4 regions of the Arthrobacter sp. P4_F10 genome follow, and region 2 is predicted to be linked to each of the others. Evidence: riboswitches for the same ligand, from Rfam matches in the RefSeq annotation. Region 2 holds a riboswitch; each other region holds the start of a gene.
The links. Region 2 has a riboswitch for thiamine pyrophosphate ahead of AC1DR1_RS15275 (bifunctional hydroxymethylpyrimidine kinase/phosphomethylpyrimidine kinase). Riboswitches for the same ligand answer to the same signal wherever they lie in the genome.

Region 1 (7,248 bases), on a different contig from region 2:
CGGAGCAACCAGCGGTCCGGGCCGCGGGTCCAGCTGCGGCCGGGGGGTTGCGGGGGCACCGGAAGCGGTGAACTTGGAAGCCATACTTCAATCTATGCCCCAAGATACCGCCAGGTCATATTACCCGCGCGTAAGGTGTAATTGAGTGCAAGGTAGTTCAGTACAAGTGCAGTTGAGTGCGATTGCGCGCAATTGGGGTGAAAAGGGAAAGAAGGCCGACAGTGGTTCATCAGGCACCGGCGGAGCGGGACGAGAACGGCAAGCCGCCGGCCGGACAGACGCGGAGCGGACAGCGTTCGGCCCGCCTCCCCCGTGACGAACGCCGGGCGCAGCTGCTGGCGGCTGCGCAGGAAGTCTTCGTCGCGAACGGCTACCACGGCGCCGCCATGGATGAGATCGCCGAGACCGCCCATGTCAGCAAGCCAGTGCTGTACCAGCACTTCCCTTCCAAGCGCGACCTCTACCTCGCATTGCTGGACAGCCACCTCAGCAAGCTCATCGATCTGCTGCTTGGCGCCCTGAATTCCACCACAGACAATGACGAACGCGTCCAGGCGGTCATGCGCGCCTACTTCCGCTTCATCGCCCACGACGACCAGGCGCACCGGCTCGTCTTCGAATCGGACCTGATTAACGATCCCGACGTCAGTGCACGGCTGGAAACGTTCAACAAGACCTTTGCCGACGCCGTCGCGCGCGTCATCGCCGAGGACACGAAACTGCCCGACCTCGAAGCCCAACTGCTGGGCCGCGGGCTCGCCGGAATGGCCCACGTGAGCGCCCGGTACTGGCTGGAAACGGACGGGAACCTGGACCTCGATGTTGCCAGCGACCTCATCTACCGTTTAGCTTGGCGCGGAATCTCCCGCTTCCCCAAAGAGACCTAGACTACAAATAGAGATTGACCTTAGACATTCTTTGGACGTTGATTGGCTGGGAGGCCTTGCTGTGGAAGTAAAGATTGGTATTCAGAACATTGGCCGCGAACTTGTCCTCGAATCGACCCAGGACGCCGACACCGTCGCCAAGGTAGTCGCCGAGGCGATCGCCAAGGGCGGCGAACTGCGGCTGAAGGACGACAAGGGCCGCCTGGTGATCGTCCCCGCCAATGTCCTGGGCTACGTGGAAATCGGAGCAGAAGAGGCCCGCCGCGTCGGCTTCGGCGCTCTCTAGCCCCGCCGTCCGAGCGGCCGCCGTCGGAGCAGCTTCCCGGCTGAATCCTTCGGTACCGCTTCGCTTTCTTCACTACCGTTTACTCACTGTCGTTTTCTTCACAAGCGTGAGGTGTCCTGAATGCTTTCTCTGATTGTGGTTGCCATGGTGACCGTTGCTGCGGGCTTCGTGGTGTGGGCTAACGACAAGCGGCACACGAAATACGGCGTCAGCGTCCCAGCCGGAGTCGCTGCGACCGTCGGCATGCTGAGCTGGATCATCTTCATTGCCGCCGGGCTCGGGTACCAGCCGGGCCTGACCTGGATCCCGTGGATCCTGCCGATGGTCCTGGGCACTGCGGCCTCGATCGCGGCCGTGGTGTACCTCGGCAAGACCCGGACCCGGCAGGACACCGAGCGGCTCACAACCATCCTGAAGCTCTGACCGGGCATTACCCCGTCAAGGGGGGCTGCCCTACGCCGGCAGGTCCGGCCCGTGGCCGTCTTCGGTGCACAGGCACAGACGGTTTCCCTGCGCATCCGTGACCACCACCCAGTTGGGTGCGTGGTCACGGTTCATTGAGGCCCCGGTAGCCGCGGTCTTCTCCAGTACGGAGCCGGACTCGGCCTTGCTCCGGTGGATGTCCAGGTGGATGCGGTTGGCGTTCGGGGTGGAGGTTTCCTGGAACCAGAGCGAGGGGCCGCGGCCGTAGGGGTCGGTGAGATCCCCGAACCTGCCCTTGCGGTAACCGAGGGCGACCCGCCAGAGCTCCGAAATCCCGGCGGGATTGTCCGAATCGATGGCCACTTCCACCGTCCGGTACAGCCCCGGTTGCGCGGTGGCAGCGACTGCGGCGGCCGCCACGCTGGCCGCCGTCGCCGCTTTGACGTCCCTCGGCGTCACCTCGGTGCCGGCGTCATGGGAACTGTAGCGAAGAAAGACCCGGTTGTAGCGCCAGTCCAGGTCCGGGTGGTGGTTCTGCTCTTCGGCGAGGCGCCCGACGGCGGTGATCAGCTCCAGTGCCGCGGCCGCCGTCGGCGCCTTGTACACGGTCACCAGCCCGCCGAGGCGGTACCGCCAGTCCGGCAAGCCCGCCAGCGCTTCGTCGAGCTGGGGGCGGGTGAGGATGTCGTCCGTGGCTGCCATGACAGTCTCCTTGACTGGTTGACCGACAAGACTGGCGGCCTACCGGGAGCGGCCGGACTCAGAGGAATTCGGCCCGGCCTTCCATCGCCGAGGACGCCAGCGCGTGCTCGCGGCGCGGGATCCTGCCAGCCTTTTTTGCCAGCCTACCGGCGATGACGGCGTGTTTGAAGGCCTCCCCCATGAGCACGGGATTCTGCGCCCGGGTCACGGCCGTGGCCAGCAGCACGGCGTCGCAGCCGATTTCCATCGCCAGGGCCGCGTCCGAGGCCGTGCCGATCCCGGCATCCAGCACCACGGGCACGGACGCGCGCGAGACGATCAGCTCGATGTTGTGCGGGTTCAGGATGCCCAGACCGGTGCCGATCGGGGCGCCCAGCGGCATCACGGCCGTCGCGCCGAGGTTTTCGAGCCGGAGGGCAAGCACGGGGTCGTCGTTGGTGTAGGCGAAGACCTTGAAGCCGCGGGCCACGAGCTGTTCGGTGGCGTCCACGAGTTCGACTGCGTCCGGCAGCAGGGTGTGCTCGTCGGCAATGACTTCGAGCTTGACCCAGTCCGTTTCCAGGGCCTCCCGGGCCAGCTCGGCGGTGAGGACAGCATCCTTGGCGGTGAAACAGCCGGCCGTGTTGGGCAGCACCCGGATCTGCTGGTCCTCGAGCAGCTGGAACAGCGAGCCCGTCTCGGCCGGCGAATAGCGGCGCATCGCCACCGTGGTCAGTTCGGTCCCGGAGGCCACGAGCGCGGCCCCCAGCCCGTCCAGGCTCGGCGCACCGCCGGTACCCATGATGAGGCGGGAGCTGAGCTCCACGCCGTCGACCACGAACGGGTCGGCCACCGCCCCGGTCACCGGTACGGCCGGTGTTCCTGCCAACGTCGTCTCGTTCATGCTGGTCATCCTCCCTGGACTGCCGTGACAAGTTCGACGTCGTCGCCGTCGGCGAGCGCCGTGGCGTGCCACTGGCTGCGCGGCACCACTTCGGCGTTGCGGGCCACGGCGACACCGAGTTTGCCCCCGTCTGCAGCCCGGCCGTCGGGGCCGATGCTGCGGCCCGTGAGCTGGCTGACGAGTGTGCTGACGGAGGCGCCGTCGGCGACGCTCCGCTCCGTTCCGTTCAGTCTGATGTTCATGCTGCTTCCTTGTTGGGGCTGTCTCCGGACGTATCCGGGATGCGGGAAAAACGGTCGGGGCGGAACCCGGCCCAGCGCGGGTCCGGCGTCCCGTCCATGAGTTGCCGGCATACGGCGGCAGCGGCGGGGGTCAGCAGGACGCCGTGCCGGAAGAAACCTGTGGCGATGATCAGTCCCGGGACGTCCCCGCCGCCCGGGCGCGCGACCCGCCCCAGCAACGGGGCGTTGTCCGGGGTGCCGGGCCGGGCCCGGGCCGTGGCTTCCAGCAGCTCCAGCTCGGCGACCGCGGGCACCAGCTGCTGGGCGTCCCGCAGCAGCTGGTAGATGCCGCCGGCAGATACGGCATGCGGATTCGACGGTCCGTCCTCGCGCTGGGTGGCTCCGATCACCACGGTGCCGTCCTGGCGGGGAACGATGTACACCGGAACCCCGCGCACCATGCCCCGCACGGTTGCGGTGAGCAGCGGCTGAAGATGCGGGGGCACGCGAAGGCGCAGGATGTCGCCGTAGACGGGCCGCAGCGGCAGCGCCAGTCCGGCGGGCAGCTCCTCGAGCCCGGCGGCGCCGAGCCCGTTGGCGACGACGGTTTCTGCGGCCCGCACGAAACCGCCACCCGCCAGCCGTACGCCCGCAACCTGTCCGTCCTGCCACAGCAGGCCCGCCGCGCGCCGCCGGATCAAACTCCCGCCCTCCGTGCCGAGCACGCCGGCGAGCCGGGCGATCAGGAGGCGGGGGTCCACCTGGTGATCGGCCGGGATGTCGAAGGCGCACGAGATGCCGGGACTCAGCAGCGGCTCCCGGCTCCGCGCCTCGCGCACTGTCACCGGTTCGACGGTGAGGCCGCAGGCCTGCTGGACTTCCCTCAGGTCCGCGAGCGCGCGCCGGTCCGCCGCGTCGGCCCCGACGGCCAGGGTCGGCGTCGTCAGGTAGCCGGTACCGGCCCGGCATTCCGTGCCCCCGGCACCGGCGTCCATCCCCGCACCGGCGTCGACTTCGGCAGCGAATCCGGGCCACAGCCCGGAGGACTCAAGCATCAGCTCCAGGAGCTGCTCCTCCTGGTAGTGCAGCTCGCTCACGGGGGCCAGCATGCCGGCCGCGGCCCAGCTGGCTCCGCTGCCGGGAGCATCATCGATCAGCACCACGGACCGGCCCGCGCGGCTGGCCTCGAACGCGATGCCGTGGCCGATCACGCCGCCGCCGATCACGGCAACGTCTGCGGTGATGTCTGTGGTGATGCCTTCGGCGCTGATGTCCCCTGCGGTACCGGGCCCGGCGTCACAAACTCTGGAAGCGGCGTCATTTGCGGCTTCGGCTGCGCGGCCGGCTCGTGAGCCCATAAAAAAATTCCTTCCCTACGCCGGTACTAGCCGGATCAGGTCAAGCGGTCGGCTCTGACGCCCTCTCAGCCGTGCAGCGGCGACATGGCTGCTGCGGGCTCCCGCGGTATGCGCCCAGTTTAGAGGAACTAGGCTGGTGCCATGAGCCAGGACCCCCTCCACACCACCGCCCGCCTCTACCTCTGCACCGACGCCCGCAGGGACCGCGGCGACTTCGAGGACTTCGTTGACGCCGCCTTCGCAGGCGGCGTTGACATCATCCAGCTGCGCGACAAATCGCTCGAGGCGGCGGAGGAACTCGAACTCCTGGAGGTCCTTCACGCGGCAGCACAGCGCCACGGACGGCTGTGGGCCGTCAATGACCGGGCTGACATCGCCTCCTTGTCCGGGGCGCCGGTGTTCCATATCGGCCAAAAGGACATTTCGTTCGACGCCGCCCGCGGCTTCCTGGGCAAGGATGCCGTGATCGGCCTGTCCACCCACAGCCCGAAACAGGTGGACGCCGCCATTGCCGCCTCACCAGGCCGTAAAGGACTCGACTATTTCTGTGTGGGACCCGTGTGGGCGACGCCCACCAAGCCGGGACGCGCCGCCGTCGGCCTCGACCTGGTGCGCTACGCCGCCCAGGCAATCGGCCGGGCGGAAGCGGACGGCACCGGCAAAGTCGACGGGGTCGTGCCGTGGTTCGCGATCGGCGGGGTCGACCTCAGCAACGTCGAGCAGGTAGTCCAGGCCGGCGCCCGGCGGATCGTGGTGGTCCGGGCGATCACCGACGCCGCTGATCCGGCCCACGCCGCGGGTGCACTGCTGGCGGCGCTGGACGCTGCGGAATCCTAGGCAGGTTCCCCGGCCCGCAAGCCCGCCGGCGTTCCGGGCCGCGGCCACCCTGGCCGGCAACCAGGCCTGCACCCTCGCCGGCAACGCGGCTCGCGCTCGGTACTGGACCTACCCGGCCAGCCCCAGCCCTGCCATCCTGCGCGCATGGTTCGCTGCGAGTTCGGCCGTCAGGCCGCTGACCAGCTCCCTGGCGTCGGCGTCGTCCAGCCCCGAGAGCCCGGCGAGGAACTCGTGCTCAAGGCTGACCCGCTGGGCGTGGGTCAGGACCTCACCCAGCAGGCGCCTGGCCCACAGCGCCAGGCGCGACGCGAGCCGGGGGTCATCGGCGAGGGCCGCCTTGAGACGCTCCTGCAGCACGGCCGTAGACTCGCCCGTGGAGCGGACCTGCCCGATCAGCTCCCGGGTCCCGGCGTCGACGTACCGGCCGACGGCGCTGTAAAAGTCAGCGGAGACCGTGTCGATCACGTAGGCCTTCATGAGCGCCTCGTACCAGTCCGCCGGGCGCGTGCGCTCGTGGAAGTGGTCCACTGAGGGCTGGAACGGCAGCATGGCAGCCTCCGTGTCCAGGCCCATGTGCTCGAGCCGGGCGCGGACGAGTTCGTAGTGCTGGAACTCGTCCACGGCCATCCTGCCCAGCACTGCACGGTCATGCAGCGTGGGCGAATACCGGGCGCTCGAGGACAGCCGTTCGAAGGCAGAAAGCTCGCCGTACGCCATGACTCCCAGCAGATCCGCCAGGAAGCTGTTGTAGAGGGCAGGATCGTCCGCAGTTGCGCTCATCATCCAAGACTAATAGCGGAAATCGGGCTACCCTGATTTTCGTGTCCCATCATCGCCTGACCCCCAGTGTCCACGAGCAGCAGAACCAGCTTGCCGGGGCTCTCAAGGCGCTGCGCACCACGCTGGAACTTCCCGGTCCGTTCCCCGAGAACGTGTTGCGCGACGCGGAGGCGGCTGTGGCCGAGCACAAGCTGCCGGACCTGGACCTCACACATGTCGAGTTCGTGACCATTGATCCGGCATCGTCCACTGACCTCGACCAGGCCCTGTTCATCGAACGGAGCGACGGCGGCTACAAGGTGTTCTACGCCATCGCCGACGTCCCGTCCTTTGTCGCCCCGGGCGGCGCGCTCGACGCCGAGACCCGGCGCCGCGGCCAGACCTTCTACACTCCGGACGGCCGGATTCCGCTGCACCCGGAAATCATCAGCGAGGCCGCCGGCAGCCTGCTCGCCGGGCAGCTCTGCGCGGCGTTCGTCTGGGAGTTCGAGCTCGACGCCGCGGCAGAGGTGACCTCAGTCCTCGTGCGCCGGGCACAGGTCCGCAGCCGCGCGAAACTCAGCTACAAAGGCGTCCAGGCCGAGCTCGACGCCGGCACCGCGGCGCCAGTGCTGCAGTTGCTGAAAGAGGTAGGCATCAAGCGGGTGGAGCTGGAACGCCTGCGCGGCGGCGCAAGCCTGAACATGCCGGAACAGGAAATCCAGCAGCTGCCCGACGGCGGCTACCGGATCGTGGCGGCCCCGCCGCTGCCGGTGGAGGACTGGAACGCCCAGATTTCGCTCATGACCGGGATGGCCGCCGCCGCGCTCATGCTCCAGGGCAAGGTCGGCATCCTGCGCACCATGCCCGCCCCGGATGAGGCTTCACTGAG
Region 2 (7,248 bases):
CGGGCGAATCTTGCGCCGGCCAGGATGCCCATGGCCGTGGTGATGATCACGGCGAAAGCCACGATGCCGATGAACATGTTCGGGAAGCCGAACACAGAACTCTGCGGCGTCTGCATGACCTGGCCGCAGGAGATCCACGGGTTCACGTCGCAGACCGTGACGTGGTTGGGGTCCTTCAGGACCTCCAGCTTCTCCAGCACCAGGGCGCCGGAAGCGAGCCAGCCAACGACGCCGGTGATCAGCAGGAGCCAGGCGAACGGGCGGTCGCGGGTCATCGTGGGAAGGGAGCGGTCCGCGGGCGCCGGGCCGGAACCCGGGTGCTGTACGGTCGCGTCACCGGCAGTGCTGGAGATGCTGGGCATGGAATATGAGTCCTTTGATCGTCTTGACCGTGTTCTTCTGGCCCGATTCTAACGCCGCAGGCTGGGCAGCGGCGGAGAACGGCCCCTGCCGCCCTGCCCAGCCGCTCCGAAAGCACTTCAGGCCCCGCCTACGCCAGCTTTGGCGGCTCCTGTGAGACAATGATCGTGGCTGGAACCCGATCCACATCCGGATTCCGGTCCGGCGATTTTGTTTCAAGACCGCCAATGATGAGCAGGGAGCTGCGGATCCTCTGATTCCAGCTGTCCCGCAATGCCATTGGACGGCACCTGGTTGTGGCGTGTAGGTCAACGGGTTCCAAAACAATCTCGCCGGCCCTCCAGGGCTGCCGCACCCCACTGCCGGTGCGAACCTGAGGGTATCCAATTGACTTCTGTCAATGCCTGCGGGTGTTGACGCATATTTGCCCCAACGGGCGCCGAATGTGGCGGCGCATCAGGGGCAGGAGTGTCGCCACAGATGGATAATGACCAGGTTGTAGCCGGTAACGAAGAACTAGTAGCCGCCGGGGAAGCAGAAGCAACTGCGGAAGCGGAAGCTCCGGCAGCGCCGAAGAGGGCCGTCCGGACCCGCCGGAAGGCGCCCGTCGCAAAGGTCAACGCCGCGGCCGCCGCGGAGGCCGTGGCTGAAGCCGCGGTGCTGGCCGAAGCGGCCGGCTCGGATGAGCCCGTCGCCGCGCGCCGCAAAGCAGCCGACGCCGAAACCGCCGTACCCGAAACTGCTGCCCCCGAAACTGCTGTAAAGGCGCCCGCACGGCGCACCCGTGCCCGCAAGCCTGTTGCCGACCCGGAACCGTTGCCTGCCTTCGCTGAAGAGCCCGAAGCCAACGCGCCTGCCGCGGCAGAGGCTCCCGAGGCGGCCGCTGCTTCCGACGACGCCGCCGTCACGGAGACGGCCACAGAGAAGGTCGCAGAGACGGCCCCAGAGAAGCCGGTCCGGCGCCGCGCCAGCCGTGCCAAGGCCGCACCGAAAGCCGAAGACGTACCCGCAGCAGCGGTCCCGGCCGAAGAAGCCGAGCCGGCAGAAGCCGCCACGGCGGCCGAACCTGCGCAAGCCCCCGCCGCGGCCCAGCCCGAAGAGCCGGAAGCCCTGCCCGAGGAAAGCCCGGCCACGTCGCTGTTCATGGAACCGGGTGCCCTCACTTCCGTGATCTTCCAGGCCCCCGACCTCAGCACCGTGGTGCGCCCGGTCCCCGTTGCCGCAGCAGCAGCGGAGCCCGAGGAGGAAGAAGGCGACGAGGACGAGGACGCCGGCAGCCGCCGTCGACGCCGCAGCCGTGGCCGGCGCGGGCGCACCCGTACGTCCGCCGAGTCCGACACCGAGTCCGAAGGCGCCGAGGACGAGGGCGACGAAGGTTCCGAGGCAACCCTTGAGGATGGCGTGACGTCGCGCCGCCGCCGCCGCCGTCGCCGCGGCGACCAGGACCTGGAACTGACCGGTGGGGAAGGCGACGATCCGCCCAACACGGTGACCCGCGTCCGTGCGCCGCGGGCCATGGCCGAGGCGCCGGTCAACAACCGCGTCACGTCCGTCAAGGGCTCCACCCGCCTGGAAGCCAAGAAGCAGCGACGCCGCGAATCCCGCGACACCGGCCGCCGCCGCACCGTCATCACCGAGGCCGAGTTCCTGGCCCGCCGCGAGTCCGTGGACCGCCAGATGATCGTCCGCCAGCGCGACGACAGAATCCAGATCGGGGTCCTCGAAGACGGCGTCCTGGCCGAACACTTTGTGTCCAAGACCCAGCAGGATTCCCTGATCGGCAACGTCTACCTGGGCAAGGTCCAGAACGTGCTGCCGTCCATGGAAGCCGCATTCGTGGACATCGGCCGCGGCCGCAACGCCGTGCTCTACGCCGGCGAAGTGAACTGGGAGTCCGTCAACCTCGAAGGCAAACAGCGCAGGATCGAGAACGCGCTGAAGTCCGGCGACTCCGTGCTGGTCCAGGTCACCAAGGACCCGGTCGGCCACAAGGGGGCCCGCCTCACCAGCCAGATCTCGCTGCCCGGCCGCTACCTTGTGTACGTGCCCGGCGGCTCCATGACCGGCATCTCCCGCAAGCTGCCCGACGTCGAGCGCAACCGCCTCAAGCGGATCCTCAAGGACCGCCTGCCTGAGGACGCGGGCGTCATTGTCCGCACCGCGGCCGAGGGTGCCTCCGAGGAAGAGCTGACGCACGACATCAACCGGCTCCGCGCGCAGTGGGAGGGCATCGAGAGCCAGTCGACGTCGACCAAAATCCTCGCCCCCGAGCTGCTCTACGGCGAACCTGACCTGACCATCAAGGTGGTCCGCGACGTCTTCAACGAGGACTTCTCCAAGCTGATCGTCTCCGGCGAGGAAGCCTGGGACACCATCGAGGCCTATGTCACCTACGTGGCACCGGACCTCGTGGGCCGGCTCGAGAAGTGGACCAAGGACACGGACATCTTCGCTGCCTGGCGCATCGACGAGCAGATCCACAAGGCCCTGGACCGGAAGGTCTTCCTGCCCTCCGGCGGTTCCCTCGTGATCGACCGCACCGAAGCCATGACCGTGGTGGACGTCAACACCGGCAAGTTCACCGGCTCCGGCGGCAACCTCGAGGAAACCGTCACCAAGAACAACCTGGAAGCGGCCGAGGAAGTCGTCCGGCAGCTGCGCCTGCGCGACATTGGCGGCATCATCGTGATCGACTTCATCGACATGGTGCTCGAATCCAACCGCGACCTCGTGCTGCGCCGCATGGTGGAGTGCCTGGGCCGGGACCGGACCAAGCACCAGGTGGCGGAGGTAACCTCGCTGGGCCTCGTGCAGATGACCCGCAAGCGGATGGGCACCGGGCTGCTGGAAGTCTTCGGCGAACAGTGCGAAACCTGCGCGGGCCGCGGCATCGTCACCCACGACGAGCCGGTGGAACACCGCCGCGCAAACACGGTTGCCGCGGAGCACTATGTGCCGCGCGCCGAGGCCCAGCCTGCTGCCCGCACGGAGCGCAAGAGCCGTCGCCGCGGCAGGGGAGGCCAAGGGCAGGAGACGGCACCGGCCGCACCCGCAGCCGTCCACGCCGAGCCCACCGAGGCCGAACGCCACGCGAAGGCTGAAGCCACCCGGGCCGCGCTGGCCAACATCGCCGCCGCGGCGCACGCCGCGCACCTGCACGACGGGGAGGCAGCCGCTGCCAGCGACGCCGGGGCCCGCAAGGCCGCCGTCGACGCCGTCACGCAGCTCGCGGCCGCCGAAGAGGCAGCCGGACGTCCCGCGACCGTGCTGACGTTTGGCGGTGAGCAGGTGGCCCTGCCGTTCGTCGAGCACGCCGAGGACACGCCGGAACCGGCCCTGACCCTGGACCTGCTGACCGAGGCCTTCGCCAACCTGGGCGACGCCGAGGCCGGCAAGCCGGCCGGGATGGACGCCGTCCAGGCCCCGCTCTCCGCGGCCACCGAGGCACCCGCAGCCGTGCGCACTGCGGAGGCACCGGCTTCGCGGACAGCGGACACCACGGCTCGTGGCCGCCGCGGGCGCCGCAACCGGAGCGCCAGCCGCGCCCAGGGCGCTGCGAACGAGACCTCCGTGGAGCATCGCGAGGCGACTAGGCCGGCCGCGGCCGGATCGGTTCACGAGGCCAAGGCACCCGCCGCGGCCAGGCCGGCGTCCATCCCGGCCGGCAACGAGCCGATCATTCTCGGCGTGGGCGTACCGGCGTCGGAGCTGTAGTCCGCCGCGACTGATCGCTTCCCCGACCGGTCCCGCTCCTGCGTTAACGGGGCAGCCCGGTGGCAACGGCTAGGCTGGAACACTGACACGGGGTGCCGCGCATCAGCCGGCTGAGATCCAGACCCGTTGAACCTGTCCGGTTAGCACCGGCGAAGGGATGTCTGACTTGTCCGCGAGATCGAATCAGTCCGAGTTTCTGCCCAGCGATTGTCAGCCGGCAGGGCCGTCCCCGTCCGTGCCGACCCCGTCCGCACCCCCGCGCATTCCCCGCGTGCTGGCCATCGCCGGCTCCGACCCCTCCGGCGGGGCCGGGATCCAGGCCGACCTGAAGAGCATCGCAGCGAACGGCGGCTACGGCATGGCCGCCATCACGGCCCTGACGGCCCAAAACACCCAGGGCGTGCGCGCCGTCCACGTGCCCCCGGCCGCGTTCCTCACGGCCCAGCTGGACGCCATCAGCGACGACATCGGCATCGACGCCGTCAAGATCGGCATGCTCGGCGACGCCGCGGTGATCGACGCCGTCCGCAGCTGGCTGGAAAAGGTGCGCCCCGACGTCGTCGTCCTGGACCCGGTGATGGTCGCCACCAGCGGCGACCGGCTCCTGCAGGAATCGGCCGAGGCCGCCCTGCAGGCCCTCCTGCCGCTGGCGGACCTCATCACGCCGAACCTCGCCGAACTCGCCATCCTGCTCAAAGAGCCCGCCGCGGCCGACTGGGCTGAGGCCTTGGCGCAGGGCAAACGACTGGCGGCCCTGACCGGCACCACCGTGCTGGTCAAAGGCGGGCACCTCAAGGACGGACACTCCCAGGGCGGCCAGCCCGGGGACGGACCCGTCGACGGCGGCGATGCCGCGGAGGGCGGGAACGGCGCGGGCGCCGGCTGCCCGGATGCATTGGTGAACACCGGGGGCCTGCTCGGCCGGGAAACGGTGGTGGTGCCGGGGGAGCGGATCGCCACGCGCAACAGCCACGGCACCGGCTGCTCCTTGTCCTCGGCCATGGCCACCGTGCAGGCCCGGGTGGGGGACTGGGAAGCGGCGTTGCGGGAGGTCAAGCCGTGGCTGCTGGGCGCGCTCCGCGAAGCCGCGGCCCTGGACGTCGGCTCCGGCAACGGTCCGGTCCATCACTTCCACCACATGCAGCAAACTGGCGATGTGCACGCCCTCAAAGACGACCAACGCGGCCAGGGCAGCCTCGACGGCCACGGTCCGGCGGAGGGCGAGTTCGCCGCTGCCTTGCGCGCAGGGGCCGCGGGCGATCTTGACGCCATCTACGCCCTGGACTTCATCCGCGGGCTGGCCGACGGGACCTTGCCCGAGCACGAGTTCGCGTACTACCTCGCCCAGGACGCCATCTACCTCAACGGCTACTCCCGGGTCCTGGCCCGTGCCGCCGCGATCGCCCCCACCGAGGCGGAGCAGCTGTTCTGGGCCCGTTCCGCACAGACCTGCCTGGAGGTCGAATCAGAGCTGCACCGTTCCTGGCTCAGCACCCGCCCCACTGCCCCCAACCTGGGCCCGGTGACGAAGTCGTACGTGGACCACTTGCTGGCCGCCTCGGTGGCCGGCAGCTACGCGATCCTCGTCGCGGCGGCGCTCCCATGCTTCTGGCTCTACGCCGAGGTCGGGGCCACCCTGCACCGGGAATTCCTTGCCGGCGGCGCCCCCGTGGCACACCCCTACGCCGACTGGCTGCGGACGTACGCCGATGAGGACTTCGCCGCCGCGACCCGGCAGGCCATCGCGTACACGGACACGGCGGCCCGACGGGCATCCGGGAGCGAGCGGGAGGCCATGGCCCTGGCTTTCCGGCAGTCATCGGGCTACGAAGTGGCCTTCTTCGACGCGCCGCGGCTGTACGCCTGACACGACCTGGCCCGCACAGCCGGTACGATGGTGGGGCACGGTTCCGGAAGTCGTTGCGGCAGCACAGCATCAAGACGGTCGAGATCACGGTCAAGAACATTGACACGGTCTTTGCTTCAAGACGTTGTGGCGCCTATCACGGACTACCAGCCGGAACCAGCCTCATTTGCGGCCGAAGGCAAAATTAGCGTATTCTAGATCTTCGGTGCTTACGCCAACACTTGGGTTATGACCCTGAGAACAGCCTGCTTGGAATTCCAAGTGGATTTGTTCCGGGGATAGCTCATGGGTTCCCCCGGGGAATCCACCGGCGTTGAGGCACAGCGTGAGCCGGTCCAAACAATTTGGCCCCAGGTTCCGCACGCAAATCTAGTAATAAACGTCGAGAGAAGTGAGTTCCCCAGTGGTGTACGCGATTGTCCGCGCAGGCGGCCGCCAAGAGAAGGTTTCCGTTGGAGACTTCGTTACCCTGAACCGCGTCCCCGGTGGAGCCGGCAGCACCTTTGAGTTGCCCGCACTGCTCCTGGTGGACGGTGACAAAGTCACGTCTGCTGCTGCGGACCTGGCCAAGGTAACGGTTACGGCTGAGATCCTCGAAGACCTTCGTGGTCCGAAGATCGTCATCCAGAAGTTCAAGAACAAGACCGGTTACAAGAAGCGTCAGGGCCACCGTCAGGAACTGACCAAGGTCAAGATCACCGGTATCAAGTAACTCTTCGTTACTGTTCAGGTTCCAGCAGATTCCCCAGAATTTTTTGAAGGCAGGCATTCCAAATGGCACATAAAAAAGGCGCGAGTTCCACTCGCAACGGTCGTGACTCCAACGCCCAGTACCTCGGCGTCAAGCGCTTCGGTGGCCAGGTAGTTTCCGCAGGCGAGATCATCGTCCGCCAGCGCGGCACCCACTTCCACCCGGGCGCCGGCGTCGGCCGCGGCGGGGACGACACCCTGTTCGCCCTGACCCCCGGTGCTGTCGAATTCGGCACCCGCCGTGGTCGCCGCGTTGTGAACATCGTGGCTGCTGCAGCTGCAGAGTAACAAAACGTTCTAAATCGGTGGGGCGGGCCATTAGGTCCGCTCCACCGGTGTTTTAACCGCATTACAATCATCTTGGGCCCCTTTGTGGGTCCGGGGAACAGCACTGAGGAGATCCACGTGGCGAGCTTTGTAGACCGGGTAGTACTGCACGTATCCGGCGGTACCGGCGGCCACGGCTGTGTCTCCGTTCACCGCGAGAAGTTCAAGCCCCTCGGCGGTCCCGACGGCGGCAACGGCGGCAACGGCGGCGACGTCATCCTGCGCGTCGA
Region 3 (7,248 bases), on a different contig from region 2:
CCTAAGCCAGCATGCCATCTTGAAGGCGCATCTTGGTACCCTAGATAGTCGAGTCCTGTTGTCGAGGCGGTTCGTCCAGGCGAACACCAGTCGCGACGCTGGCGTGCCGCACCGGCCGCCACCTGTAGATCCACTGAAAGAAGTGCACGGCGCGTGTTCAATTCACTCTCTGACCGGTTGACAGCAACCTTCAAGAATCTGCGTGGCAAAGGCCGCCTGACCGAGGCGGACGTTGACGCCACAGTCCGCGAGATCCGGCGTGCCCTCCTGGACGCCGATGTCGCCGTGCCCGTGGTCCGGGAGTTCACCGGCCGCGTGCGCGAGCGTGCCCTCGGCGCCGAGGTTTCCGGGGCGCTGAACCCGAGCCAGCAGATCGTCAAGATCGTCAACGAGGAGCTCGTGGAGATCCTCGGCGGCGAGACCCGCCGGATCCGCCTCGCCAAGACCGGACCCACCATCATCATGCTGGCCGGCCTGCAGGGCGCCGGCAAGACCACCCTGGCCGGCAAGCTCGCCAAGTGGCTCAAGTCCCAGGGCCACAGCCCCATGCTGGTGGCCTGCGACCTCCAGCGCCCCAACGCCGTCACCCAGCTGCAGGTGGTCGGCCAGCGCGCCGGCGTGCCCGTTTTCGCCCCGCACCCAGGCGCCACGTCCACCGAGCTGGACCACCCTGCCGGCGACCCGGTCGCCGTCGCCCGTGACGGCGTCGAGGAAGCCAAGCGCACCCTCCACGACGTCGTGATCGTGGACACCGCCGGCCGTCTCGGCGTCGACGCCGACATGATGGAGCAGGCGCGCCAGATCCGCCGCGCGATCGTCCCGAACGAAGTCCTGTTCGTGATCGACTCCATGATCGGCCAGGACGCCGTCAACACGGCCGTGGCCTTCGACGAGGGCGTCAACTTCACCGGCATCGTGCTCTCCAAGCTCGACGGCGACGCCCGCGGCGGTGCCGCGCTCTCCGTCGCATCGGTCACCGGCAAGCCGGTCATGTTCGCGTCCACCGGCGAAGGCGTGGACGACTTCGAGCTCTTCCACCCGGACCGCATGGCCTCGCGCATTCTCGACATGGGTGACGTCCTCACCCTGATCGAGCAGGCCGAGAAGTCCTGGGACAAGGATGAAGCCGCCCGGATGGCGAAGAAGTTCGCCGACCAGGAAGACTTCACCCTGGATGACTTCCTCGCCCAGATGCAGCAGATCCGCAACATGGGCTCCATGAAGAAAATGCTCATGATGATGCCGGGCGCGCAGAACATCCGCCAGCAGCTGGAGCAGTTCGACGAGCGCGAGATCGACCGTGTTGAGGCCATTGTCCGGTCCATGACCCCGCACGAGCGCGTTGCTCCGAAGATCATCAACGGCTCCCGCCGGGCCCGCATTGCCCGCGGTTCCGGCGTGCACGTCTCCGAGGTCAACGGACTGCTGGAGCGCTTTGCCCAGGCCCAGAAGATGATGAAGAAGATGGCCGCCGGCGGCGGGATGCCCGGAATGCCGGGGATGCCCGGCATGGGCGGCGGGGCGCGCAAGGGAGCCAAGCCCGCGCCCAAGAAGAAGGCCCGCTCCGGCAACCCGGCCAAGGCAGCGCAGGAACTGCGCGACGCCGAGGTCCGGCGTGCCGCCGGCTCCAAGGCCCTGCCCACCGGGGCATCGTTCGGCCAGCAGGGCGGCGACTTCGATCCGTCCCAGCTGAATTTGCCCAAGGGCTTCGACAAGTTCCTCGGCGGCAGCAAGTAGCCGCAGCTGCTAATGCCGCCGGGACTGTGTCGCCGGCGGCATCAGCACTGAAGTGCCATAGGGTTAGACAATGTTCAAGCAGCGCGTAGTCTTCGTCCACGGGGATGGCAGCTTCGGTGCCGCCGCGTGGCCAAAGCAGCACGGAATGGCGCTGGACTACGACGCCCTGTTCCTGCGGCGGCACGGGTTTGACGCCGTCGCGGAACCCCTCGAATCCAACTTCGCCGCCGACGCCGCAATTGTGCTCGCGTCGCTGGCAGACGACGGCCGCGGCGAGGCCGGCGGCCATGTGGTGGCCCATTCGCAGGGCGCGATCGCCGCGATGATGGCTGCCGTCGAGCGGCCCGACCTCGTCCAGTCGCTCACCCTGGTGGAACCGGCCTGCCTGTCCCTGACCGCGGAGCTTCCCGCCACCGCTGCGCACCGGGCGCTCATGCAGCCGCTCTTCGACGTCCGGCACAACCTCAGCGACGACGACTTCCAGCGGGAGTTCATCCGCCGCGCGTTTGCGGCCGACGCCCCGGGGGCCACGACGCCGGAGGCCCTCCGGGCGGCGCGCCGGCTCCGCCTGCAGGCGCCGCCGTGGGAAGCCCCGCTGCAGATCGTGCCGGGCGTGCCGACGCTGGTCCTGACCGGAGGCTGGGAACCGCTGTATGAGGAAATCGCCGGCTACCTGCGCGAGACCGGCGCCCTGCACCGCACGGCGCCGGGAGGGCACCGGCCCCAGGATTCAGCCGAGGGGGACCGGGCCATCCGCTCGTACATCGCCGAGGTTAGCCGGCACCAGCACGCCCGGGCGTCCTAGGAGGCTGCAGGTTCGCCTACGGCCGGTTCCGGCAGGTAGACCTTGCCGCCCGAGGCGAGGAACTCATTGCTCTTCGCCTGCATTCCGGCCGCCATCTGCGCCAGGGCCGCCTGCGAATCAGCTGAACCGTATTCGTCCCGGATGTCCTGGCTGATCCGCATCGAGCAGAACTTGGGACCGCACATCGAGCAGAAGTGGGCTGTCTTGGCCGGCTCCGCGGGAAGCGTCTCATCGTGGAAGGCCTCCGCCGTCACCGGGTCCAGGGACAGCGCGAACTGGTCCCGCCAGCGGAACTCAAACCGCGCCTTGGACAGGGCATCGTCGCGTTCGTGGGCGCCGGGGTGGCCCTTGGCGAGGTCGGCGGCGTGGGCCGCGATCTTGTAGGTGATCACGCCCGTCTTCACGTCGTCCTTGTTCGGCAGCCCGAGGTGTTCCTTGGGTGTCACGTAGCAGAGCATGGCGGTGCCGAAGCGGGCAATCTCCGTGGCGCCGATCGCCGAGGTGATGTGGTCATACCCCGGTGCGATATCGGTGACCAGCGGCCCGAGCGTATAGAACGGGGCGCCCTTGCAGAGTTCCTGCTGGCGCTCCACGTTTTCCCGGACGAGGTGGAAGGGCACATGTCCCGGGCCCTCCACCATGACCTGCACATCGAACTCCCAGGCCCGCTGCGTGAGCTCGGCCAGCGTGTCCAGCTCGGCGAACTGCGCCGCGTCGTTGGCATCCGCCGTCGCGCCGGGCCGCAGCCCGTCACCCAGGGAGAACGCGACGTCGTACTTCGCGAAGATCTCGCACAGCTCGTCGAAGTGGGTGTAGAGGAAGTTCTCCTGGTGGTGCGCCAGGCACCAGCCGGCCATGATGGAGCCGCCGCGGGAGACGATGCCGGTGACCCGGTTGGCTGTCAGGGGCACGTAGCGCAGCAGCACCCCGGCGTGGATGGTCATGTAGTCCACGCCCTGCTCGCACTGCTCGATCACGGTGTCCCGGAAGATCTCCCAGGTCAGGGCATTCGCCTCACCGTTGACCTTCTCCAGCGCCTGGTAGATCGGGACCGTGCCGATGGGGACGGGGGAGTTGCGGATGATCCATTCGCGTGTCGTGTGGATGTCGTCCCCGGTGGAGAGGTCCATGACCGTGTCCGCGCCCCACTGGGTGGCCCACTGGAGTTTGTCCACCTCCTCGGCGATGGAACTGGTCACGGCGGAGTTGCCGATATTGGCGTTGATTTTCACCAGGAACGCCTTGCCGATGATCATCGGCTCGGATTCGGGGTGGTTGACGTTGTTGGGAATGATCGCCCGCCCCGCGGCCACCTCGCTGCGGACCAGCTCCACATCGCAGTTCTCCCGCAGCGCGACGAACCGCATTTCCTGTGTGATGACACCGTCCCGGGCGTAGCGCATCTGCGTGACGGTCTTGCCCTCAACGGCGCGCCGCGGCACCGGCCGGCCGCCCCGCCACTCGGCCGACGCCGCACCCCGGCGCACCGCCGACTTGCCGTCGTCGAGCAGCTCCCGTTCCCGGCCGGCGTAGGTTTCGGTGTCCGCCCTGGCCTCAATCCAGGATGCCCGGAAGGGCTCCAGCCCGCGGACCGGATCGCTGCCGGGGCCGGCGGTGCGGTAGACCCGGAAGGGTGCGTTCCCGACGCCGCCCGGTGAGGGTTCCAGGGCAATCTCGGTCACCGGGACGCGGATGCCATGGTCCGGGTCCGTGGTGAAGGCCAGCGAGTGGGACTTCAGCGACTGCGTGGCGGCTGCAGGCTCATTTTGGGCTGACTCAATTTGGACGGGCTCGATTTGGGCAGGGCTGTGCTGGGTCAATTGGGTATTCACGAAAATACTCACTTCCTTCGCCGGCATTACCCGGACAGGTTCAACGGTCGCAGGCTGCGTCAGCCCGATCTCAGCCCCTGCAGGGGGCACCCGTGTGGTCGTAGACGAAGCTACCACGTGCCTGTCGACGGCTGTGGAGTATGACGCGGCCGGCGGACCGCGGTGTTAGCTTGGCATTGTGACTGTGCCCGGGGCCGCGGCCCGGATCAGGACGGCGACGCCGGAAGACCTTCCGGCGCTGCCGGTTCTCGAGGCCGCAGCAGACCGCATCCTCGAAGCGGAGCCGGGGGACCAGGCGCTCCCGGCTCCGGCGTTGACGACGCCGGTCGAGCCGCGCTTCATACTTGTCGCCGGAAACCCGCCCGTAGGATTTGCCCGCGTTGACGAACTCGGCGGCCAGGCCCACCTGGAGCAACTCTCCGTGCAGCCGGACTTCGGCGGGCGGGGGATCGGCCGGTCCGTGGTGGAGGCGGCCATCGATGCGGCCCGGAGTCGTGGCTGTTTATCGATGACGCTTAGCACCTTCGCGGACATTCCGTTCAATGGGCCGTTTTACGCGAGCTGCGGTTTCGAGGAATTCGCCCAGCCGGGCCAGGCGTTGGCTGCCCTGCGGGTGCACGAAGCGCAGCTGGGGCTGGATGATCTGGGCCGGCGGGTTGTCATGCGGATTAGGCTTAGGCCATGACCGGCATCATCGAATTCAGCGGCCCCATCCTCACGGCCGCGGACCAGGAACGCCGCGGACTTTGGTCGGTGGACGGACTGCTGACCTTCCGCCGCCCGGCAGCCGCGCCGGAGACCGTGCTGGACGGCTGGGTCATTCCCGGGTTCGTGGACGCACACTGCCACATCGGCCTGGGCCCGGGCGGGGACGTTTCCGAGGACACCGCCGAATCCCAGGCCCTGGCGGACCGGGACGCCGGGACGCTGCTGGTCCGAGATGCCGGCGCGGTCCACGACACCCGCTGGCTCCAGCAGCGGGCGGACCTTCCCCGGATCATCCGCTCCGGCCGGCACCTCGGCAGGACCCGGCGCTACCTGCCGGGCCTGGCCATCGAGGTCCAGCCGGAGGATCTCGTAGAGGCGGTGCGGAAGCAGGCCCGCGCGGGCGACGGCTGGGTCAAGCTCGTGGGGGACTGGATCGACCGCGACGCCGGCGACCTGGCGGCCAGCTTTCCCGCCCGGACGGTCAAGGACGCCGTCCAGGCCGCCCACGATGAAGGGGCCCGGGTCACCGCGCACTGCTTCGCCGAAGACACCCTGGATGACATGCTCGACGCCGGGATCGACTGCATCGAGCACGGCACCGGGCTGCTGCCCCGGCACTTGCCGCGCTTCCTCGACCAAGGCGTCCCGATCGTGCCCACTCTGATCAACATCGCCACGTTCCCGGACATCGCCACGCGGGCGGAGGCCAAGTTCCCCCGCTACGCCGCCCACATGCGCTCGCTGTGGGAACGGCGGGCTGAACGGGTCCTCGAAGCCTACGAGGCCGGGGTGGCCATCTATGCCGGCACCGACGCCGGCAGCGTGATCAGGCACGGCCGGATCGTGGACGAGATCCATGCCCTGCACGCCGCCGGCCTGCCCGCAGCAGCCGCCCTCGACGCGGCGGCCTGGTCCGCGAGGACGTGGCTCGGCGCGGACGGCATCGCCGAAGGGGCCAGCGCCGACGTCCTGGTATGCGCCGAAGACCCCCGGCAGCACCTCGGCACCCTCGCGGGCCTACAGCACATTGTGCTGAGGGGGCACTTCATCCGTTAGGAATAAATTGAAGCTTCAAGTAATTTTACCCTATACGAAAGGTCGCCGATACCCGGTGGCCGCAAGACACCGGAGCGTTTCGATGACCCAAGAATCCAGCACCCAGGATCTCCTTCCGGCCGAACTCAGCATGGGCACCGTGATGCTCAAGGTCGGCGACATGAAGCTCATGACCGATTACTACCAGCGGGCCCTCGGCCTGGAAATTGTGGCCGAACAGGACGGCGGCCTCTACCTCGGACGCAAGCGCAAGCCGCTGGTCCACCTGGCGCCCGCCCCCGGCCTGAACATTCCCTCCCGCGGCGAGGCCGGGCTCTTCCACACCGCCCTGCTCTTCGAGGACCAGCACTCCCTGGCGGCTACCGTGGCCACCGCGGCCCAGTATGAGCCCCAGTCCTTCACGGGCAGCGCGGACCACCTTGTCAGCGAGGCGTTCTACTTCAACGACCCCGAGGGCAACGGCATCGAGCTGTACTGGGACCGGCCGCGGGAAGCCTGGTCGTGGGAGGGCAAGAACGTCGTCATGGACAGCCTGGCCCTGCCGCCGCAGCGTTACCTGCAGCAGTTCCTGACCGAAGAATCCGTGACCGGCCAGCGCGAGGCCGCCGCCGGCGTCGGGCACGTCCACCTGCAAGTGGGCGACGTTCATTCCGCGCAAGAGTTCTACGTCGGCACCCTCGGATTCGAGAAGACCGCGGGCTGGCACGGCCAGGCACTGTTCGTCTCTGCCGGCGGCTACCACCACCACATGGCCATGAACGTCTGGAACAGCCGCGGCGCGGGTCCCCGGCGCGACACGTTGGGCCTGGGTGAAGTCCTCATCGAAGTGCCGTCCGGTGACGACGTCGCAGGCCTGGCCGACCGGCTTAAGGTCGCCGGCGTCGATTCGCACCACACCGGCGCCGAGCTGCGCTTCGAGGACCCGTGGCGCAACCGGATCCGCGTCGCCGTGCGCTAAGGCACGCTGTTCGCTGGGCATGTCCAGCGTTCATAGCTCCCCACTGGACATGCCCAACGTTCGTTGGCGGGACTTCGGAACATGTCCATCGGTCGCGGCCGGGAATGGACATGGCTGCCTTATGTCCATTGCTCACCGTCGGGGGAGGGCAT
Region 4 (7,248 bases), on a different contig from region 2:
TCCAGAGCGCCATCGTGGAGCTGTGGCTACCGGTCTTCGGTGACATCAAGTTCGTCACCTCGACCATCTTCGACATCGGTGTGTACATCGTGGTGGTCGGACTGGTCCTGGACGTGCTGCGCAGCCTCGGTGCGGAAATCGACGAGCACTTCGAAGAGCCCGCCGAGCCCTCCGAAGACGAGGACAGCGGCGGAGTCCCCGCCGGGGCCCCCGTCGAGGCCGACGACGCCGAAACCACTTCCAGGGGGAGAACATGAGCGTCAACCTGACCCTGCTGACGGTCATGGGCGCCCTCTACGCCTGCGGCATCTACCTGATCCTCGAACGCAGCCTCACCCGGGTCCTGCTGGGCCTCATGCTGCTGGCCAACGCCACCAACCTGCTGATCCTCGCCACCGGCGGCTACGCCGGGCTGGCGCCGATCTTCGACAAGGACACCCCGGCGGGGGACTACAACGACCCCCTGCCGCAGGCCCTGATCCTGACTTCGATCGTGATCTCCTTCGCCGTCACGGCGTTTATGCTGGGCATCATCTACCGCACCTGGGTCCTGGCCCGCCAGGATGAAATCCAGGACGACGCCGAGGACCGCCGCGTCGCAGAAACGCCCAGCTTCGATGCCGAGGACGACTCCGTGATCCCGGCCGAGACGTCAGAGTTCCCGCTGGCCATGGTCGGCTCCGACGGCGCCGGAACCATAGACAAGGCCACAGCCTCCGCTCCCGCTCCCGGCACAGGGGGCGGCACGGCCGCGGTCATGTCCGGTGACCGCCCCGTGCGGGCCGACAAGGCCGCCTCTGAAGAGCAGCCCGGTTCCCTGAACGTTGACCCCAGCCCGGAAGGAGGCGAAGAGTGAACATCACCAGCTTTGCCCCGCTCGCCGTCGTACTCCCCATCCTGGGCGCCGCCCTGACGTTCCTGCTCATCCATCACACCCGGGCCCAGCGCGCGATCAGCATCGCCGTCCTGACCCTGACCCTGCTGCTGGAGTGCTGGCTGCTGGCCTCCGTCTGGGAAGGCGGGACGGCCGCGGTGGACATCGGCGGCTGGCTGCCGCCCTGGGGCATCGTGCTGGTGGTGGACCAGTTCTCCTCGCTCATGCTCGTGGTGTCCTCGACCGTGAGCCTTGCGGTGCTGATCTACGCAACGGGACAGGGCATGGCCGACGGCGACCGCGACGCGCCGGTCTCGATCTTCCACCCGACCTACCTGATCCTCGTGGCCGGGGTGTCGAACGCCTTCCTCTCCGGAGACCTCTTCAACCTCTACGTCGGCTTTGAGATTCTGCTGACGGCCAGCTACGTGCTCATCACCCTCGGCGGCACGGGCCCGCGCATCCGGGCCGGCGTGACCTACGTGGTGGTTTCCGTCGTGTCCTCGGTACTGTTCCTGATCGCGATCGCCATGGTCTACGGCGCCACCGGAACCATCAATATGGCGGATCTCGCCATCAAGCTCGGGGACCTCGACCAAGGCACCCGGACGCTGCTGCACGTCATGCTGCTGGTGGCCTTCGGCATCAAGGCCGCCGTCTTCCCGCTGTCCTTCTGGCTCCCCGACTCCTACCCCACTGCACCGGCCCCCGTCACCGCGGTGTTTGCCGGGCTGCTGACCAAGGTGGGCGTGTATGCGATGGTCCGCACGGAGACGCTGCTTTTCCCGGGGGATGCGCTCAACGCCCCGCTCATGGTCGCGGCGCTGCTGACCATGGTGGTGGGTATCCTCGGCGCCCTGGCCCAAAGCGACATCAAGAGGCTCTTGTCCTTCACGCTGGTCAGCCACATTGGCTACATGGTGTTCGGCCTGGCCATGTCCACGGTGGCCGGCCTGGGCGCCGCGGTGTTCTACGTGGCCCACCACATCACCATCCAGACCAGCCTGTTCCTGGTGACCGGCCTGATTGAACGCCGCGGCGGCAGCTCATCCATGGACCGCGTGGCCGGGCTGGCCAAGCTCTCCCCGGTCTTGGGGGTCCTGTTCTTCATTCCCGCCATGAACCTGGCCGGAATCCCGCCGTTCTCGGGTTTCCTGGGCAAGCTGGGGCTGCTACAGGCAGGCGTCGAACTGGGCACACCGCTGGCCTACGCCCTGGTGATCGGTGGCGTGCTGACGAGCCTGCTGACCCTGCTGGCTATCGCGAGGGTCTGGAACCGGGCGTTCTGGCGCAAGCCCGAGGACGCTGAGCACCCCGATCCGGTGCTCCTGGCGGCACCGGCCGACTCCGCCACCGGGGACCGGGCCGGGAGGACGAACGTGACCCTGCTGCCCCGCACCATGGTGGGCTCCACCCTGGGCCTGGTGGTCTTTGGCGTGGCCCTGACCGTCTTCGCCGGGCCGCTGTTCAGGGTGGCCGACCAGTCCGCCGAGGAGATGCTGGACAGGTCCTCCTATATCCAGGCCGTGCTTGGCGAGGACGCGCCGGTGCCGCCGGTGCCTCCGGCGGCCCAGCCCGGGCAGGGCGAGTTGCAGGGTGGCGGCAAATGAACCGGAAAAGGATCTCGCTGCGCCAGGAACTGCCGCTGCTGGTGTGGCTCGTTTTTGTCTGGGGCGCGCTGTGGCAGAACTTCAGCCCGGGCAATCTCCTCTTCGGGGCCCTCATCGCCGTGCTTGTGGCGCGCATCTTCTATCTGCCCCCCGTGGAGCTCGGCGGCCGCTTCAACGTGCTCCGCGCCGTGCCCTTCGCCCTCATCTTCCTCGGAAAGGTCGTCGCGGCAAGCTTCCAGGTCCTGTACCTCGCCGTGGTCCGCGGCCCCAACGTGGTCAGCGCCATTGTCGCCGTGCCGCTTCGGAGCCATTCCGACCTCCTGGTCACTGCCACCGGGCATGTGATCTCGCTGATTCCGGGATCCCTCGTGGTGGAGGTGGACAGGTCAACGTCCACGCTCTACATCCACGGCATCAACGTCCGCAATGCCGAGGACGCGGCCAAGCTGCGCAAGGAGGTCCGGGACACCGAGGCCGGGCTGATCAGGATCATGGGGACCAAAGACGAACTGTCCGCCCTCACACAGGAGATCGCCGCATGATGCAGACCGTCCTGACGGTGACCGCCGTCGTACTTTCCCTGGCCGCCGCGGGGGCGATCGTCCGGATCGGGCGGGGCCCCTCGCTGCTGGACCGGGTTCTCGCCGCCGACGTGCTGCTGGCCATTTTCGGGGCGGCCCTGTGCATCGACATGGCCGTCAACCGGCACCTCAACAACCTGATGCTGCTCGTTGCGATTTCCCTCATCGGGTTCGTCGGCTCGGTCACTGTGGCCCGGTTCGTGGCTGAGAGAAGGGAGAGCGTCCGTGAATCCTGAAACAGTGATCGATGCCGTCTCCGCCGTGTTCATGGTGACCGGCGCGCTCATGTCACTCGGCGCCGCGATCGGGCTGTTGCGGTTCCCGGACCTCATGAGCAGGATGCACGCCGCCACCAAGCCGCAGGTCCTCGGCCTGTTCCTGCTGTTGGCGGCGCTTGGCCTGCAGATGCGCAGCTGGTGGGTGTGGCCCGTCCTGGTGGTGGCCTGGCTCTTCCAGCTGCTCACCGTCCCCGTGTCGGCCCACATGGTGGGCCGGGCCGGCTACCGGACCAAGCACCTGCATCCGGAGCTGCTGAGCTCCGACGAGCTCGAGGCCGTAGTTCAACAGGCAGCGGGCCAGCAGGCGGCCAAACACGGAGTGGACGACGACGACGAAGCCGGCCGCTGAGCCCGTTCGGTGACCGGCGCGGCAGCCCGGCACATCGACCGACGCTTCGACCGACGCTTCGACCGGCGCCGCCGCTAGTCGAGTCCGGTCAGACGATGTCCTGGGTCTTGGCGAAGCGGGTGATCGCGCGCTGGGTGCCGCGGTTGGCGAGCACCTGGATGATGGCGCTGACCGATGCGGAGATCAGGGCGAACGTCAGGGCCGAGCGCAGCGTGGTGGGGACGTCGTCGTCGTGGCCCTTGGGCGGCTTGTTGCCCGTGGACTTTTCCCAGATGGTGTCCACCAGCTTGGTGCCGGCAAAGCCGGCCAGGAGGCTGATGCCGGTGCCGAGCAGCTTGATGATGATGTTCATTCTTCGGTCTCCTTGGGACGGGAACTGGGTCTCTCCCTAGCCTAGCGTTCCGGTGTGAGGACCATCCGCAGGGCCTCGACCACGAGTTCGTGGTCCGCCTTCTGGGGCAGGCCGGAGACGGTGACGACGGCGACGGCGCCCGTGCCGCGCACGTAAATGGGGAACGCCCCGCCGTGGGCGGCGAACTCCGTCTGGTCCCACCAGGCGTTGTCCTCGATCATTCCGCCGGCAGCGCGGGCCCGGAGGCCCACCAGCAGGGACGGGACCTCGTACCGCATGGCGGTCCGCTTCTTGGCGTTGATCCAGCGCTCATTGTCCGGCGTGGCACCGTCCAGCGCTGCGTGGAAGAGCACCTGCTCGCCCTTGGTGATGTCGACCGCGATGGGCAGCGAGCGTTGCCTGCCCAGCTCGACAAGGAGGAGCCCGAGGTCCAGGGCGTCGTCCTTGCTGAACGACGCGAACTGGAGCGCGTCCATCTCGGCCAGTACCCGGCCGATGAGCACCGCCAGGGATCCCTGCGGCTGCGGCTCCCTCGAGTCAGGGTCGTATTCCCCGGAGGGATCTTGTGTGGCTGGTGTCTGCGTCAAAATAATCCAGCTTTCCGGTGGGTGACGAGGCCGCCCGCTGGCGGGTCCGGGTGTCCGACACGTCGACTCTACCAAGCGGGGCGTTCCCGGCCGCGGAGACCTGCTTTGCCCCGTCCCGGATTGTGACGGCACACCACTGAAAACCCGGCCCTCCGGGTGTAAACTGAGCCAGCCCACAAGGGCGAAACAATTTACGACAGGGGAGCGCCGCCGTCGGGCATCACCGGAAAAATCCGGGGAAACCTTAGGTGGGCGCTGAGAGTGCGGGCAGCCGCAGACCCTCGAACCTGATCCGGTTAGTACCGGCGCAAGGGAGTCGAGTTCTCAGGGTGCGCGGAGGGCGGCGGAAGCCGAAGCCGGCCGGAGCACCCTCCCCTCCTGTTCCTCAGGAGGACGACATGACAGATATTTCAGCACAGCATGGTTCCGCCAGCCCATCATCGGCCCGGCGCAACTACACCTGGCGTGTGGTGGACATTGTGGTGGCCGCGTTGATCGCCGTTGCCGGCGGCGTCATCTTCTGGGCCTGGTCCCAGGGCGCGAACCTCATTTCGGTCCCGGTCAACGCGCTCTACCCGCCGCTCAGCGGACTCTACGCCGGCGGCTGGATGATCCCGGCGGTGCTGGGCATGCTCATCATCCGCAAGCCGGGCGCAGCGCTCTTCTGCGAAACCGTCGCGGCCACGGGCGAGCTCATCATGGGCTCGCAGTACGGCACCACGGTGCTGATCTCCGGCATCCTGCAGGGCCTCGGCGCGGAACTGGTCTTCGCGGCCTTCCTCTATAAGAAGTTCAACCTGCCGGTGTCCCTGCTCGCCGGAGCCGGCGCGGGCCTGTTCTGCGGCCTCAACGATTCCTTCCTGCCGTGGGGCTGGAACATCGCCTACGCAGCCGGGGACAAGCTCGCCTACATCGCCTTCACCACAATCTCCGGCGCAGTGATTGCCGGCGGACTGTCCTGGCTCGCCACCCGCGGCCTGGCCAAGACCGGAGTGCTGGGCTCCTTTGCCTCCCGCAAGGCCGCCACGGAGCCTGTTTTCTCCTGATCGCTTCTCCAGAACCCTCTTATCCTGAACTCTGCAGAGCACCCATGAGATCTTCAACAGGCGTCCGGCCGGCCGCCGTCACGGCCCGCGGCTGGGGCTGGCGGCACGCCGGAAGGCCCCGGCCCGCCGTCAGCGGCCTTGAGCTGGACATCCGGCCGGGGGAGCGCGTGCTCCTGCTGGGCCCCTCCGGCGCCGGCAAATCGACGCTGCTCCACGCCCTGGCCGGCGTGCTGGGCGACGGCGCGGCCGGCGCCTCGGGGCCGGCCGGCGACTCCGAAGACTCAGACGAGACCGGAAGCCTGCTGATCGACGGTGCCCCGCCACGGGCGCAGCGCGGCCGCGCCGGGCTTGTGCAGCAGGACCCGGAAACCCAGGTGGTGCTTTCCCGCCTCGGCGACGACGTCGCCTTCGGTGCGGAGAACCTCGCCGTCCCGGCGGCGGAGATCTGGCCGCGCGTGCGCGAGGCACTCGACGACGTCGGGCTGGGCCGGCTGCCGCTGGACCACCCGACGTCGGCACTCTCCGGCGGACAAAAGCAACGGCTGGCGCTCGCCGGGATCCTTGCGATGCGGCCGGGGCTGCTGCTGCTCGACGAGCCGACCGCCAACCTCGACCCCGCCGGCGTCCTGGAGGTCCGCGACGCTGTGGGCCGCTGCCTGGACAAGACCGGCGCCACCCTGGTGGTCGTGGAGCACCGGGTGGGGGTCTGGAAAGACCTGGTGGACAGGATCGTGGTGCTGCAGCCCGGGTCCGCCACGGACTCCGCCGTGCTGATTGACGGACCGCCGGACCGGGTCCTGGCCGAGGCGCGGGACATGCTCATCGGTGCGGGCGTCTGGGTGCCGGGCTACGTCCCGGCGACGCGGTTGCGGCTGCCGGCACGGGACGCAGGTCAGCTCCTGCTCGCGGCCGACGGGCTCGCGGTGTCACGCGAGCGGCCGCGGCGGGCCGGGCTGCGCGACGGCTTCCGCACGATCGCGCCGCGTCCGGTCCAGTCCGGAGTTTCCGTCCAGGTCCACGCCGGCGAGGCCCTGACCATCACGGGACCGAACGGCGCGGGGAAGTCCACCCTGGCGCTGACGCTGGCCGGGCTCCTGCGGCCCGTTGCCGGAACGGTCTCGGCCGCGCCGAAGCTCAGCGGTGATGCCGGAACCGATCCGTACCGGTGGAAGGCCCAGCAGCTGATCGCCAGGATAGGCACCGTGTTCCAGGAACCCGAGCACCAGTTCGTCACCGGCAAGGTCCTGGACGAGCTCATGTTCGGCCCCCGCCACCTCGGCTACGGCGCAGACCGCGTGGACGAGCTGCTGGAACGGCTGCGGCTCAGCGAACTCGTGGAGGCCAACCCCTACACGCTTTCCGGCGGCGAGAAGCGCCGCCTTTCGGTAGCCACCGTGCTGGCCGCGCACCCGCAGGTGCTCGTCCTGGACGAGCCCACCTTCGGCCAGGACGCCAATACCTGGGCCGAACTCGCCTCGTTCCTGTCCGAGCTGCTCGACGCCGGCACCGCCGTCGTCTCCGTGACGCATGACGCCGAATTCAGCGCCGTCCTCGGCGGCACCGAACTCCGA

Region 1: linked by a shared signal. The riboswitch ahead of thiO (glycine oxidase ThiO) and the one ahead of AC1DR1_RS15275 (bifunctional hydroxymethylpyrimidine kinase/phosphomethylpyrimidine kinase) in region 2 are both predicted to bind thiamine pyrophosphate.
Region 3: linked by a shared signal. The riboswitch ahead of thiC (phosphomethylpyrimidine synthase ThiC) and the one ahead of AC1DR1_RS15275 (bifunctional hydroxymethylpyrimidine kinase/phosphomethylpyrimidine kinase) in region 2 are both predicted to bind thiamine pyrophosphate.
Region 4: linked by a shared signal. The riboswitch ahead of AC1DR1_RS14885 (ECF transporter S component) and the one ahead of AC1DR1_RS15275 (bifunctional hydroxymethylpyrimidine kinase/phosphomethylpyrimidine kinase) in region 2 are both predicted to bind thiamine pyrophosphate.

What each region holds. Positions count from the first base shown of each region.
Region 1 is NZ_JBFUJJ010000002.1:431,177-438,424, forward strand. Features, by position in the region: gene moeB (molybdopterin-synthase adenylyltransferase MoeB) at 1-84, opposite strand, end outside; gene AC1DR1_RS04840 (TetR/AcrR family transcriptional regulator) at 222-887, shown strand; gene AC1DR1_RS04845 (DUF3107 domain-containing protein) at 949-1,173, shown strand; gene AC1DR1_RS04850 (hypothetical protein) at 1,294-1,596, shown strand; gene AC1DR1_RS04855 (4a-hydroxytetrahydrobiopterin dehydratase) at 1,627-2,298, opposite strand; gene AC1DR1_RS04860 (thiazole synthase) at 2,357-3,181, opposite strand; gene thiS (sulfur carrier protein ThiS) at 3,187-3,423, opposite strand; gene thiO (glycine oxidase ThiO) at 3,420-4,760, opposite strand; TPP riboswitch at 4,755-4,875, opposite strand; gene thiE (thiamine phosphate synthase) at 4,902-5,597, shown strand; gene AC1DR1_RS04880 (ferritin-like fold-containing protein) at 5,706-6,380, opposite strand; gene AC1DR1_RS04885 (RNB domain-containing ribonuclease) at 6,419-7,248, shown strand, end outside.
Region 2 is NZ_JBFUJJ010000015.1:43,703-50,950, forward strand. Features, by position in the region: gene AC1DR1_RS15265 (vitamin K epoxide reductase family protein) at 1-362, opposite strand, end outside; gene AC1DR1_RS15270 (Rne/Rng family ribonuclease) at 841-4,074, shown strand; TPP riboswitch at 4,153-4,249, shown strand; gene AC1DR1_RS15275 (bifunctional hydroxymethylpyrimidine kinase/phosphomethylpyrimidine kinase) at 4,232-5,941, shown strand; gene rplU (50S ribosomal protein L21) at 6,345-6,653, shown strand; gene rpmA (50S ribosomal protein L27) at 6,716-6,979, shown strand; gene obgE (GTPase ObgE) at 7,097-7,248, shown strand, end outside.
Region 3 is NZ_JBFUJJ010000002.1:20,333-27,580, reverse strand. Features, by position in the region: gene AC1DR1_RS03065 (glucose-6-phosphate dehydrogenase) at 1-1, opposite strand, end outside; gene ffh (signal recognition particle protein) at 154-1,737, shown strand; gene AC1DR1_RS03055 (alpha/beta fold hydrolase) at 1,808-2,542, shown strand; gene thiC (phosphomethylpyrimidine synthase ThiC) at 2,539-4,374, opposite strand; TPP riboswitch at 4,370-4,478, opposite strand; gene AC1DR1_RS03045 (GNAT family N-acetyltransferase) at 4,553-5,059, shown strand; gene AC1DR1_RS03040 (amidohydrolase family protein) at 5,056-6,138, shown strand; gene AC1DR1_RS03035 (VOC family protein) at 6,221-7,096, shown strand.
Region 4 is NZ_JBFUJJ010000014.1:61,172-68,419, forward strand. Features, by position in the region: gene AC1DR1_RS14845 (Na+/H+ antiporter subunit A) at 1-257, shown strand, start outside; gene AC1DR1_RS14850 (Na(+)/H(+) antiporter subunit C) at 254-856, shown strand; gene AC1DR1_RS14855 (Na+/H+ antiporter subunit D) at 853-2,484, shown strand; gene AC1DR1_RS14860 (Na+/H+ antiporter subunit E) at 2,481-3,026, shown strand; gene AC1DR1_RS14865 (MrpF/PhaF family protein) at 3,023-3,301, shown strand; gene mnhG (monovalent cation/H(+) antiporter subunit G) at 3,291-3,692, shown strand; gene AC1DR1_RS14875 (DUF4235 domain-containing protein) at 3,781-4,044, opposite strand; gene AC1DR1_RS14880 (heme-degrading domain-containing protein) at 4,086-4,631, opposite strand; TPP riboswitch at 4,820-4,963, shown strand; gene AC1DR1_RS14885 (ECF transporter S component) at 5,030-5,677, shown strand; gene AC1DR1_RS14890 (ABC transporter ATP-binding protein) at 5,722-7,248, shown strand, end outside.